DNA from 4 places in the Arthrobacter sp. StoSoilB13 genome. Region 4 is predicted to be linked to each of the others. Evidence: riboswitches for the same ligand, from Rfam matches in the RefSeq annotation. Region 4 holds a riboswitch; each other region holds the start of a gene.
What was found. A riboswitch is a leader RNA that binds a small molecule or an ion and turns the genes downstream of it on or off. The one in region 4 is predicted to bind cyclic di-AMP.
Positions count from the first base shown of each region.

Region 1: linked by a shared signal. The riboswitch ahead of LDP01_RS20325 (NlpC/P60 family protein) and the one ahead of LDP01_RS15100 (M23 family metallopeptidase) in region 4 are both predicted to bind cyclic di-AMP.
Region 2: linked by a shared signal. The riboswitch ahead of LDP01_RS22630 (aggregation-promoting factor C-terminal-like domain-containing protein) and the one ahead of LDP01_RS15100 (M23 family metallopeptidase) in region 4 are both predicted to bind cyclic di-AMP.
Region 3: linked by a shared signal. The riboswitch ahead of LDP01_RS13915 (hypothetical protein) and the one ahead of LDP01_RS15100 (M23 family metallopeptidase) in region 4 are both predicted to bind cyclic di-AMP.

Region 1 is NZ_AP024649.1:377,733-379,921, forward strand. It holds gene LDP01_RS20320 (copper resistance CopC family protein) at 55-678, shown strand; cyclic di-AMP (ydaO/yuaA leader) riboswitch at 852-1,020, shown strand; gene LDP01_RS20325 (NlpC/P60 family protein) at 1,024-1,791, shown strand; gene LDP01_RS20330 (NAD(P)/FAD-dependent oxidoreductase) at 1,974-2,189, opposite strand, start outside.
Region 2 is NZ_AP024649.1:861,849-864,037, forward strand. It holds gene LDP01_RS22625 (MerR family transcriptional regulator) at 1-279, opposite strand, end outside; gene LDP01_RS22630 (aggregation-promoting factor C-terminal-like domain-containing protein) at 477-1,289, opposite strand; cyclic di-AMP (ydaO/yuaA leader) riboswitch at 1,295-1,452, opposite strand; partial or broken gene LDP01_RS22635 (sensor histidine kinase) at 1,587-2,189, opposite strand, start outside.
Region 3 is NZ_AP024648.1:355,384-357,572, reverse strand. It holds gene LDP01_RS13925 (ATP-dependent DNA ligase) at 1-445, opposite strand, end outside; gene LDP01_RS13920 (hypothetical protein) at 493-726, shown strand; cyclic di-AMP (ydaO/yuaA leader) riboswitch at 856-1,008, shown strand; gene LDP01_RS13915 (hypothetical protein) at 995-2,189, shown strand, end outside.
Region 4 is NZ_AP024648.1:608,147-610,335, forward strand. It holds partial or broken gene LDP01_RS15095 (iron-dependent transcriptional repressor DtxR) at 1-424, shown strand, start outside; cyclic di-AMP (ydaO/yuaA leader) riboswitch at 624-853, shown strand; gene LDP01_RS15100 (M23 family metallopeptidase) at 860-1,690, shown strand; cyclic di-AMP (ydaO/yuaA leader) riboswitch at 1,836-1,999, shown strand; gene LDP01_RS15105 (C40 family peptidase) at 2,004-2,189, shown strand, end outside.

The DNA.
Region 1 (2,189 bases), on a different replicon from region 4:
GCTGGAACGATTCGCCTAGTCTGTAAGGAAGCCAACACTAGGAGAAACCGCCCCATGCGTACCATCCGCCCGCTTCTGGCCGCCGTCGTAGCCGCTCTTGCTTTCGCTTCCGCGTTGCTGCTTGGAGCTGCTCCGGCCTCCGCGCACGACGTCGCCGAATCAACAACCCCGGCCAACGGTGCCAGGGTGGCTGAAGTGCCGGCGTCGGTATCCATCACGTTCAACAACCAGCCACTGGCCATCGGTTCCGGCGTGACCGTCACCGCCGGGGGCGAAAACTGGGCAGATGGCGCAGTGGAAATCATCGACAACAGGGCTGTCCAGAAGCTGCGTCAGGGCGCTCCAGCCGGCGAATACACCGTGGTGTGGCGTGTGGTCAGTTCAGACTCCCACCCGATCGAGGGAACCTTCAAGTTCACAGTTTCCGGGACAAGCACGACGACGGCGAGCGGCTCGGCAGGTGCCTCCTCCCCGGCTCCGGCGGCTGTTCCGACGGCGGGCACAGCGGCCCCCGGTACGGAAAATACTGAGCCGGCTCCGGCAGCTTCCCAGCCCTTCCCCTGGAGCATCGTTGGCCTCGCTGTGGTGGCGATCGGTCTGGTGATCTTCCTCGCTGTTACAGCCCGGAAGAAGCTAGCGGCCCCCAACGACCCGGGTGGCGAAAATTCCCCGGAATAGCGGGGTTTTCTACATACTTGCGAAGATCTCGAAACGGTTACTGCGACACGCCAAAAACGAACTGCTCGTTACGTAAATGTGACTTTGGGGTGATCTTCCCGTACGGTTGTACCTGTGCCTGTTCCACGTAACAGGCATTCCGGTCTGATTGCCTAGCTCTGCCGCAGTCCGGAATCCGTTCGCAGACAAACCTACGGCAGAGACGGGGAACCCATTTTGGCCCGCTTTCAGAGCGCGCCTTGGGGTGAAGTCACGAAGCTTCCGCTGCACAGCGGGGGATAGTGGCCGGGTGACTCCCATCCGAATCCGACAGCTAACCTCGCAGGCATCGGGAGAGGCTCTTTCATGTCTTCACGCATTCTTCGCGGCCGTCGTAAGGCGGACAGCGTACGTCCTAATCCGTTCATCTCCATCTCCAAGGCTGTTGCCAGCAACGCATCCGGCGCAGGTCGCCAAGCCGCTGTCATCGCAGCAGCTTCAGGCCTGGTCCTCACGGGCTCCATCGCTGCCCACGCAGCAGAGACCCCTGTTCAGCGCGACTCCAGCCCCGCTACTGTCGCCGAGACCGTTACCGAGGGTCCCACCAAGGTTGTTACGGCCGCATCGACGGCCACCATCAACTTCGAGCGCCCCGCGGTTGCTTCCGTAGCGGCTCCCGTCATTGAAAAGCCGGCTCCTGTTGCTCCGGCTCCGGCGGCCAAGAAGGCGCCCGCAGCGGCTACCGTCCAGGCCGCTGCAACTACTACGGCTACCGCCCCAGTGGCATCCGCGCCTGCTGCAGCTCCGGCTGTTGGTGGCATCAACGCTGCCATGGTCGCCTCGGCTTACGCCCAGATCGGCATCATGCAGGATTGCACCGCGATGGTGGAACGGGCCCTCGGCTCTGCCGGCATCCCGGTTGGCGACCTCGCACCCATGCAGTTCCTGAACTACGGCAAGGTTGTCAGCGACCCCCAGCCCGGTGACATGATCGTCCAGTCCGGCCACGTAGCCATCTACATCGGCAACGGCCAGGCCATCAGCGGTGGCATCAACGGCAACCAGACGGGCATCCACCCGATCAGCTGGCTCACCGCAACCGGCCCCATCACGTACGTACGCGCTGGCGCCTAAGCTTCACGCTCCAACTCAAAGGCCGGTGCTTTCGAGGACAAATGTCTTCGGAGGCGCCGGCCTTTTGGGTTAATTTTTGTTCTTTTTAGGAACATGCTTTGGTTGGCTCGATCGTTTCAAGGCCAGGGTTCTCCGCCAGGTTTCTACGCGCAGGGTTCCAGGTAAAGGCTCCAGGCCAGGTTCTAGGCGAGGGCGATGCCCGGCCCGGCGGGGAGGGCCACCTTGGATGAGATCGCTTGCCCCACTGCCTTGGCTTGCCGTAGTACTTCCTTGGGCGTGGGTGTAATAAGTTCCCCAACGCCCACCAAGTGCATCCCGACTGCACGCATGGCTGCCACGAAGTTCTGGCCTATGGCGATTCCCAGATCGGCAAGCATTCGGCGCAGCTGGCTCTGGGC
Region 2 (2,189 bases), on a different replicon from region 4:
CTGCTGTTGGAGGAGGCCCCGAAGGGACTCCAGATCATCCTCGGGCGCTTGCAGCGCCTTGCCGATGGCCGCGAGCGGAAGCCCCAGCATCTGAAGCGATCTGATCCGGTATAGCCGGCGTAGGTCGCCCTCCGAATACCTGCGATGACCGGACGATGTCCTTTGGCTTGCGGACAGCAGCCCGATCTCGTCGTAGTGGTGGAGCGTCCGCACGCTGACACCACATGCTGTGGCCAGCTCACCGATGCTCCACGGCCCGGATCCTGTTGTTCCCGTCATGGGCACAACGCTAAGTCCTGACGCAACGTCAGGTGCAAGTGGGTGTGAAACCCGGAAGGCACATTTAACGCGAAAACCGCCCCGCCTCCCGCCCGGGCGCATCAGTACTGCTGCGAACGGCGGAAAGCGGGGCGGCAATCGGGCCCTGCATGGTTTGAGCCCGCTGGGGTGGGCTCAAGCCTGCTTATTGAGTCGGCTTAGTACCAGTTGTTGGCCAAGTGGAAGGCAAGGGCCGCCGAGGGGGAGCCGTAGCGTTCCTTGATGTAGTTCAGGCCCCACTTGATCTGGGTCTGGTAGTTGGTCAGCCAGTCATCGCCTGCGGTTGCCATCTTCGAAGCGGGCAATGACTGCACGATTCCGTAGGCACCACTGGAGGTGTTGGTCGCGGTGGTCCGCCAGTTGGATTCCTTCTCCCACAGTGTGTTCAGGGCAGTCATTTCACCCGGACCCCAGCCGTAGTTGGCGAGGATGCTGGCGGCGTATGCCTTGGCAGCGGCGGGATCGTCCACGGCCTTGGGAGTGGCGGCTGCGGCTGCGGCTGCAGCAGCGGCGGCATCGGCAGCCTGCTTGGCGGCTGCATCAGCGGCAGCCTTTTCGGCGGCGGCCTGTGCGGCAGCTGCCTGGTCGGCGGCGGCTTTCTCGGCCGCAGCCTTTTCGGCGGCGGCTTGTGCCGCAGCTGCCTGGTCTGCAGCGGCCCTGTCTGCAGCGCCCTTCTTGGCAGCAGCATCCAAGGACGCTGAGATTTCAGCTGTTTTGTTGCTGGCCTGGGCGGTAGCCTGCGTCTCGGACGCCCGGCTCGTTTCGGGGAGATTGAATGCGGCGTTTGCGGCCTGGCCAAGCGATGCGACGCCCAATGCTGCGGCAACGACTCCTGCAACAACGGACATTCGTTGCCCGGTCTTGCCGCGGCGTGCAGCGTTCTTCAGAACGGTTTGCGACTTCGTCAGGGGAGCGTTGTGATCGTCACGGTGACGCGCGGAAGGGCGCGTCTGATCGTTGAATTCAGACATGTGTGATTACCTCTCAGCGCCTGCGGAGTTAGCTGTCGGGTTCGGATGAGGTCATCCGGCCGCGCGCGTAGCTGCGGCTTCACCCCAAGGGCAAGGAAAGTACTGTGCCCGGAGACTCTGGGTCCCCCGTCTCTGCCTCGAATGAGAACGGAACTCCGGGAAGTGGCAGAGCTCGGCGCATCCCGGGTGTGGGCCAGTTAGGGGCGACCCACCCTTTCGAAGGTACAGGAGGTTTCGGCTTAAGTCACATTTGGGTAACAGAGATCACGTTCACGGCGAGTCATGTTGCCTGATTCGTTATATGCGTTCGTTCAAAGCTGCGGGGAGTCGGAGAGTGAACTCCGTGCGTCCCGGCTGGGACGTTACTTCCACACTGCCGCCATGCGCCTGGACGATGGATTCGACGATTGACAAGCCCAATCCGGAGGTCCCTTCCGACCCCGATCTCGCCGCGTCAGCCCGGGCAAAACGCGAGAAGATTCGCCCCTGGAAAGCAGTCGGAATACCAGGCCCGTTGTCCGTGACGGTGACCACCGCGCTACCGTCGGCGGAAAGCATGACGCCTGCGACCACCGTGGTACCTGGATCGGTGTGCTTGCGGGCGTTGGACAGCAGATTGGCCAGCACCTGATGCAGCTGGGTTGCGTCCCCGCGCACCGTAATGGGCTCGTCAGGGAGTTGTAGCTTCCAGATGTGGTCCGGTGCCATCACCTTTTCGTCGCTGACTGTCTCGATCACCAGCTGCGTCAGGTCCACATCCGTGACCTTCAACGGCTGGCCTTCATCCAGGCGCGCCAACAACAACAGGTCCTCCACAAGCGTGGTCATCCGTTCCGACTGGCTCTGGACCCGCGCCAGCGACTTCCTGCCGTCCTCCGTGAAGTTCTCCGTCATACGAAG
Region 3 (2,189 bases), 250 kb from region 4:
GCGCCTCAGCCTTGGCCAGTGCCTTCTCCAAGGCGGCGCGACGCTCGGAAAACGGCTTGTCCATAAGGTTCTCGTCTCCCAGCGCGAGGATGTCGAATCCGATGAAGGAGGACGGGGTGCTTTCGGCCAGCATCCGCACACGGCTGTCGGCGGGATGGATGCGCTGCTGAAGGCCCTCGAAGTCGAGCCTGTTCCCAGCTATGAGGACAATCTCGCCGTCGATCACGCATTTGTCCGGGAGATTCTTCCGAAGGGCTTCCACCAGCTCAGGGAAATACCGTGTCATAGGACGTTCGTTTCGGCTACCCAGGATGATCTCATCACCATCTTTGAAAACGATGGTCCTGAACCCGTCCCACTTTGGCTCAAAATGACCCACATCAGGGATCGAAGGAACAGACTTGGCAAGCATGGGCGAAATGGGCGGCATCACTGGGAGGTCCATACGACTATGTTCTACCTGCCGCCCGCGGCGGAAGCTAGTCTTGGGCCATGGATATCTTGGCCGTACTAGTGGCAGTGCTGGCAGCACCTGCCCTCATTGCGGCCCTTTGGTTCTGGGTCTTGCGCCAGAACAGCAAGGGTAAAGTCCGGCGCGGTGCCACGGGTGGGATGCTTGGTGTGGCGGACGAAATTTTCCGACCCGAGACCCATTACGCACACCAAGTCCAAAGGATCCAGCACGAACTGCCAGCCCCGGCTCCGGCCCCGGAGCCTAAGTCCTAACGGACCTTCGCGCCGGAAGGCGTCCCGCCCGTTACATTAATGTGACTTTACTATGCCGCTCATGTACCGTCGAAGAGCGACCCTCATCTCCGCTGGGCCGCTTCCGGGTTGACGCCGAGCTCTGCCGCAAACCGGAATCCGCCAGACCCGCGGCAGAGACGGGGGACCCAGAGTTCCCGGGCCTGATTTTTCCCCTAGGCCCTTGGGGTGAAGCCGCCATGTGCGGCCGGACGGCCTCGTCCGAACCCGACAGCTAACCTCGCAGGCGTTGAGAGGCAACCACCATGTCCCCAACCATGGATCAGCCGCGCCGCGCCCAAATAGCGCGCGAGCGTACCCAGCCAACCGGACGCCGTCGGGGCCCCAACCCAGCGGATCCTCCACCAGCACGCCGGAAGCAGAAGCAGGTTTAGCAGGCGCGACGCCGGAACCCGCCACTGCTTCTATTCCCGCCTCTGCTTCCAATCCCCAAACGGCGGCACCCACCACGCGCGCGGCCGCTCGGGCGGCAGAGCGTGAACGGGCAGCCCAGGCAGCTATCTCTGCTGAGACAGTCCCCACTGAAACTGCTCCAGCAGAAACAGCACCAGCGGATTCTGCAACAGCGGACTCTGCTCCGGCGGACCCTGCTCCTCTGGAGCCGGCAACTGCTGCGATTCCAGCTGTTCAGGCGCCCGAACCCGTCGCGCCCGAACCCGCAGCGAATCCCGAACCTGCCACCGCTGCCATCCCGATCGTTCAGGCGCCCGAACCGGTCGCGTCCGAACCCGCAGCGAATCCCGAACCTGCCACCGCTGCCATCCCGATCGTTCAGGCTAAGAGCCCCGCACAGCTTGCCGCAGCCGCGACCGCCGCCTCTGGTCTCGCAAGCCGGAAAGCCCTTCGCGCACAGGAATCCGGGAGCGGTACGGCCCGAAAGTCGGCAAGTGCTGGCGAAACCCCGGCTGGCGGCGCCCCTGCCTTCGGAGCTTCATCACTGGGAGCTTCATCACTGGGTGGATCATCCTTCAGCCATGAACCACACGCCGTGCTCACCAAGGCCGCATCGGTCAAAACAAAGGGCCAGCGCATGGCAGTCGTCGCTGGGGCCTTGGGCTTGGTATTGACCGTTGGCACCATGAGCCAGGCCTTCGAGCTTCCCTTCTTCGGGCAGGAAACGCCGGCCCAGGAAGCAAGCGACGCAAAGACGGGTAGCGACAGCAGGCAGTCAACTTCGGCCACCCCTGCACCCAGCTCGTCCTACGCCACCGCCTCCGCGTCGTCGGCCACCAGCGAGGCCGGAAAACCGGCAACCGTAGCAACGCAGTCGTCAGGAGAGGCACCCGACCAGGCGCCGTCGTCGTCCCTTCCGACTCCGCAAGTGTCACTCGCGGATCCTGTTTGGGTGCCTTCGGCAGTCCCGTCGGCTGTTGTTCCCGTCCCGGGCGTGACAACTCCTGTTCCAACCCAGCCGGCCCCGAGCC
Region 4 (2,189 bases):
CCTGGACTGGGCGTACGTTCATGACGAAGCATGTCGCTGGGAACACGTCATGAGCGAACGGGTGGAACGGCGGCTCTATGAGTTGTTGGAACACCCCACAGAGTCACCATATGGCAACCCCATTCCGGGCTTGGAAGCCCTTGGCGGCCTCGCCAACCAGCCTCTTTCCCGCCTGGACGTGAACCTGCTGCACGCGATGGACGGGTACGCTGCCGATTCGCGTGTAGTGGTCAGCCGGCTTGCTGAACCCATCCAGGTTGAGCCCGAGCTCCTCACCCAGCTCGATGAAGGCGGAATTCGTCCTGGCGCAACCGTCTCCTTGGAACGGGTGGGGGAGTACATCTCCGTCCGCGTTCCGGGCATTGAAGGAGCACTGGAGTTGCCTCCCGAGGTCGCTGCGCACGTCTTCGTCGCCGTCAGCTGACTCTGAATTGCCCTGACCACGGGAGTGTCGGATCTCACTTTGTGGTGGTTGGCGCGCGTATGACCTGCGGGTTTCCGCGACTGATGATATGGAGCACCCGCAACTCGGTCGTTTTGGAAAGATAACGAATTTATTACTGCGGGCTTTAATCACCTATAGTTATCTACTAGCGCCGATACCAAAGCGTTACCTGATCTGGAGCCGAGCTCTGCCAGCAGATCAGGTGTGTCATCAACTACTGGCAGAGGCGGGGGAACCACAAGCGGCTGCCTAAAGAAGCAGCCTTGGGGTGAAGTCCGCAGCAGAAGTGCCTACTAACGCAAGTCCTTCCGGGGATACCTGTGTGCCGTTTGCGCTTCGTGCGGACCGGGTCTTTGAACTCTCTGACCCGAATCCGACAGCTAACTTCGCAGGCTTTCCAGAGAGGAACAGAGTTTGACATCGCAGAACGTCAGGGGCCGTCGCCGTGCGTCCGGCCCCACTGCTGAGCTGCGGCCAGCCCGCGCCGCAATGGAGATCCGGCCACGCGACACCCCGCGTCAGGTGCGCCGCCGTAAGAGCCCGTTGCGCCAGGTAGCCGACTTCGCGTCAGCCAGTGGTGTAGGGCAGAAGGCCGGTGTCGCGCTTGCAGCCACCGGACTTGCCCTGACTGTAGGTCTGCCTGCCACCAGCCCCGTCATGGCCACGTCGGAATCGGGCCAGACCGAGGCGGCGCTCTCCGTGCCCGGCGGCAGCCAGCCCGAAGTTTCTGCAGCAGCCTCCGCCAAAATCGATTTCAGTCGTGCAGCAGTCGCCACCGCCGCTGACCCGGACGGCAAGCTCAAGCAGCTGTTGAGCGCCCAGTCAGCGGGGAGCATTCAGCGTGCTTCCTCACTTGGCACCTTGGGAAGTCCTCTGGACAAGCTGGTCACGGCATCGCCGTTTGGCTACCGCGTCAGCCCCCTTACCGGCGGCACCGGTGACTTCCACCGTGGCCAGGACTTCGTGGCCCAGTGCGGAACCGCCGTCCACGCCGCCGCTGCAGGCAAGGTCACGTTCGCCGGGTGGCATGAGTACGGCGGAGGCAATCGCGTTGTGATTGATCACGGCAACGGCCTTGAGACCACGTACAACCACCTGTCGTCCTTCAACGTCAAGGTGGGGCAGACTGTCAGCCGCGGCGATACCGTCGCGCTGAGTGGCACCACAGGAGCATCTACCGGCTGCCACCTCCACTTCGAGGTCCAGGTAAACGGCGAAGTCGTAGATCCCATGGGCTGGCTCTGAGCAATTTGATGGTTGTCTCTCGCATCCATGACACGCCCCGTGACCTGAATGTGACATTCACGAACATCTGTTGTACCGTCTAAAGCGCATCGGCTTTTTAGGGGGCCGGTGCACTTGAGTGGATTGCCTAGCTCTGCCACCACTCGAGGTCCGTTCGCAAAAATCGTCTGGCAGGGGCGGGGGAACCAATTTTGGTCTTCGAGTCAGAAGACCTTGGGGTTAAGTCGCAAAAGCTTCCTTGAAGCCGCGCGGCCGGATGACTCCCATCCGAATCCGACAGCTCACCTCGCAGGCATTGGGAGAGGCTACCTTCGTGTCATCACGCACTACCCCTGCGCGCCATCGCGCCGAATTGGTTCGCACGAACCCGTTGAACACCCTTTCCAAGGCTGTCTCAACCAATGCAGGCACCGTAGGCCGCCAAGCCGCCGTTCTGGCCGCAGCCTCGGGGCTCGTTCTCAGTGTTGGACTCCCGGCCCAGGCCGCCGACACCGACGTT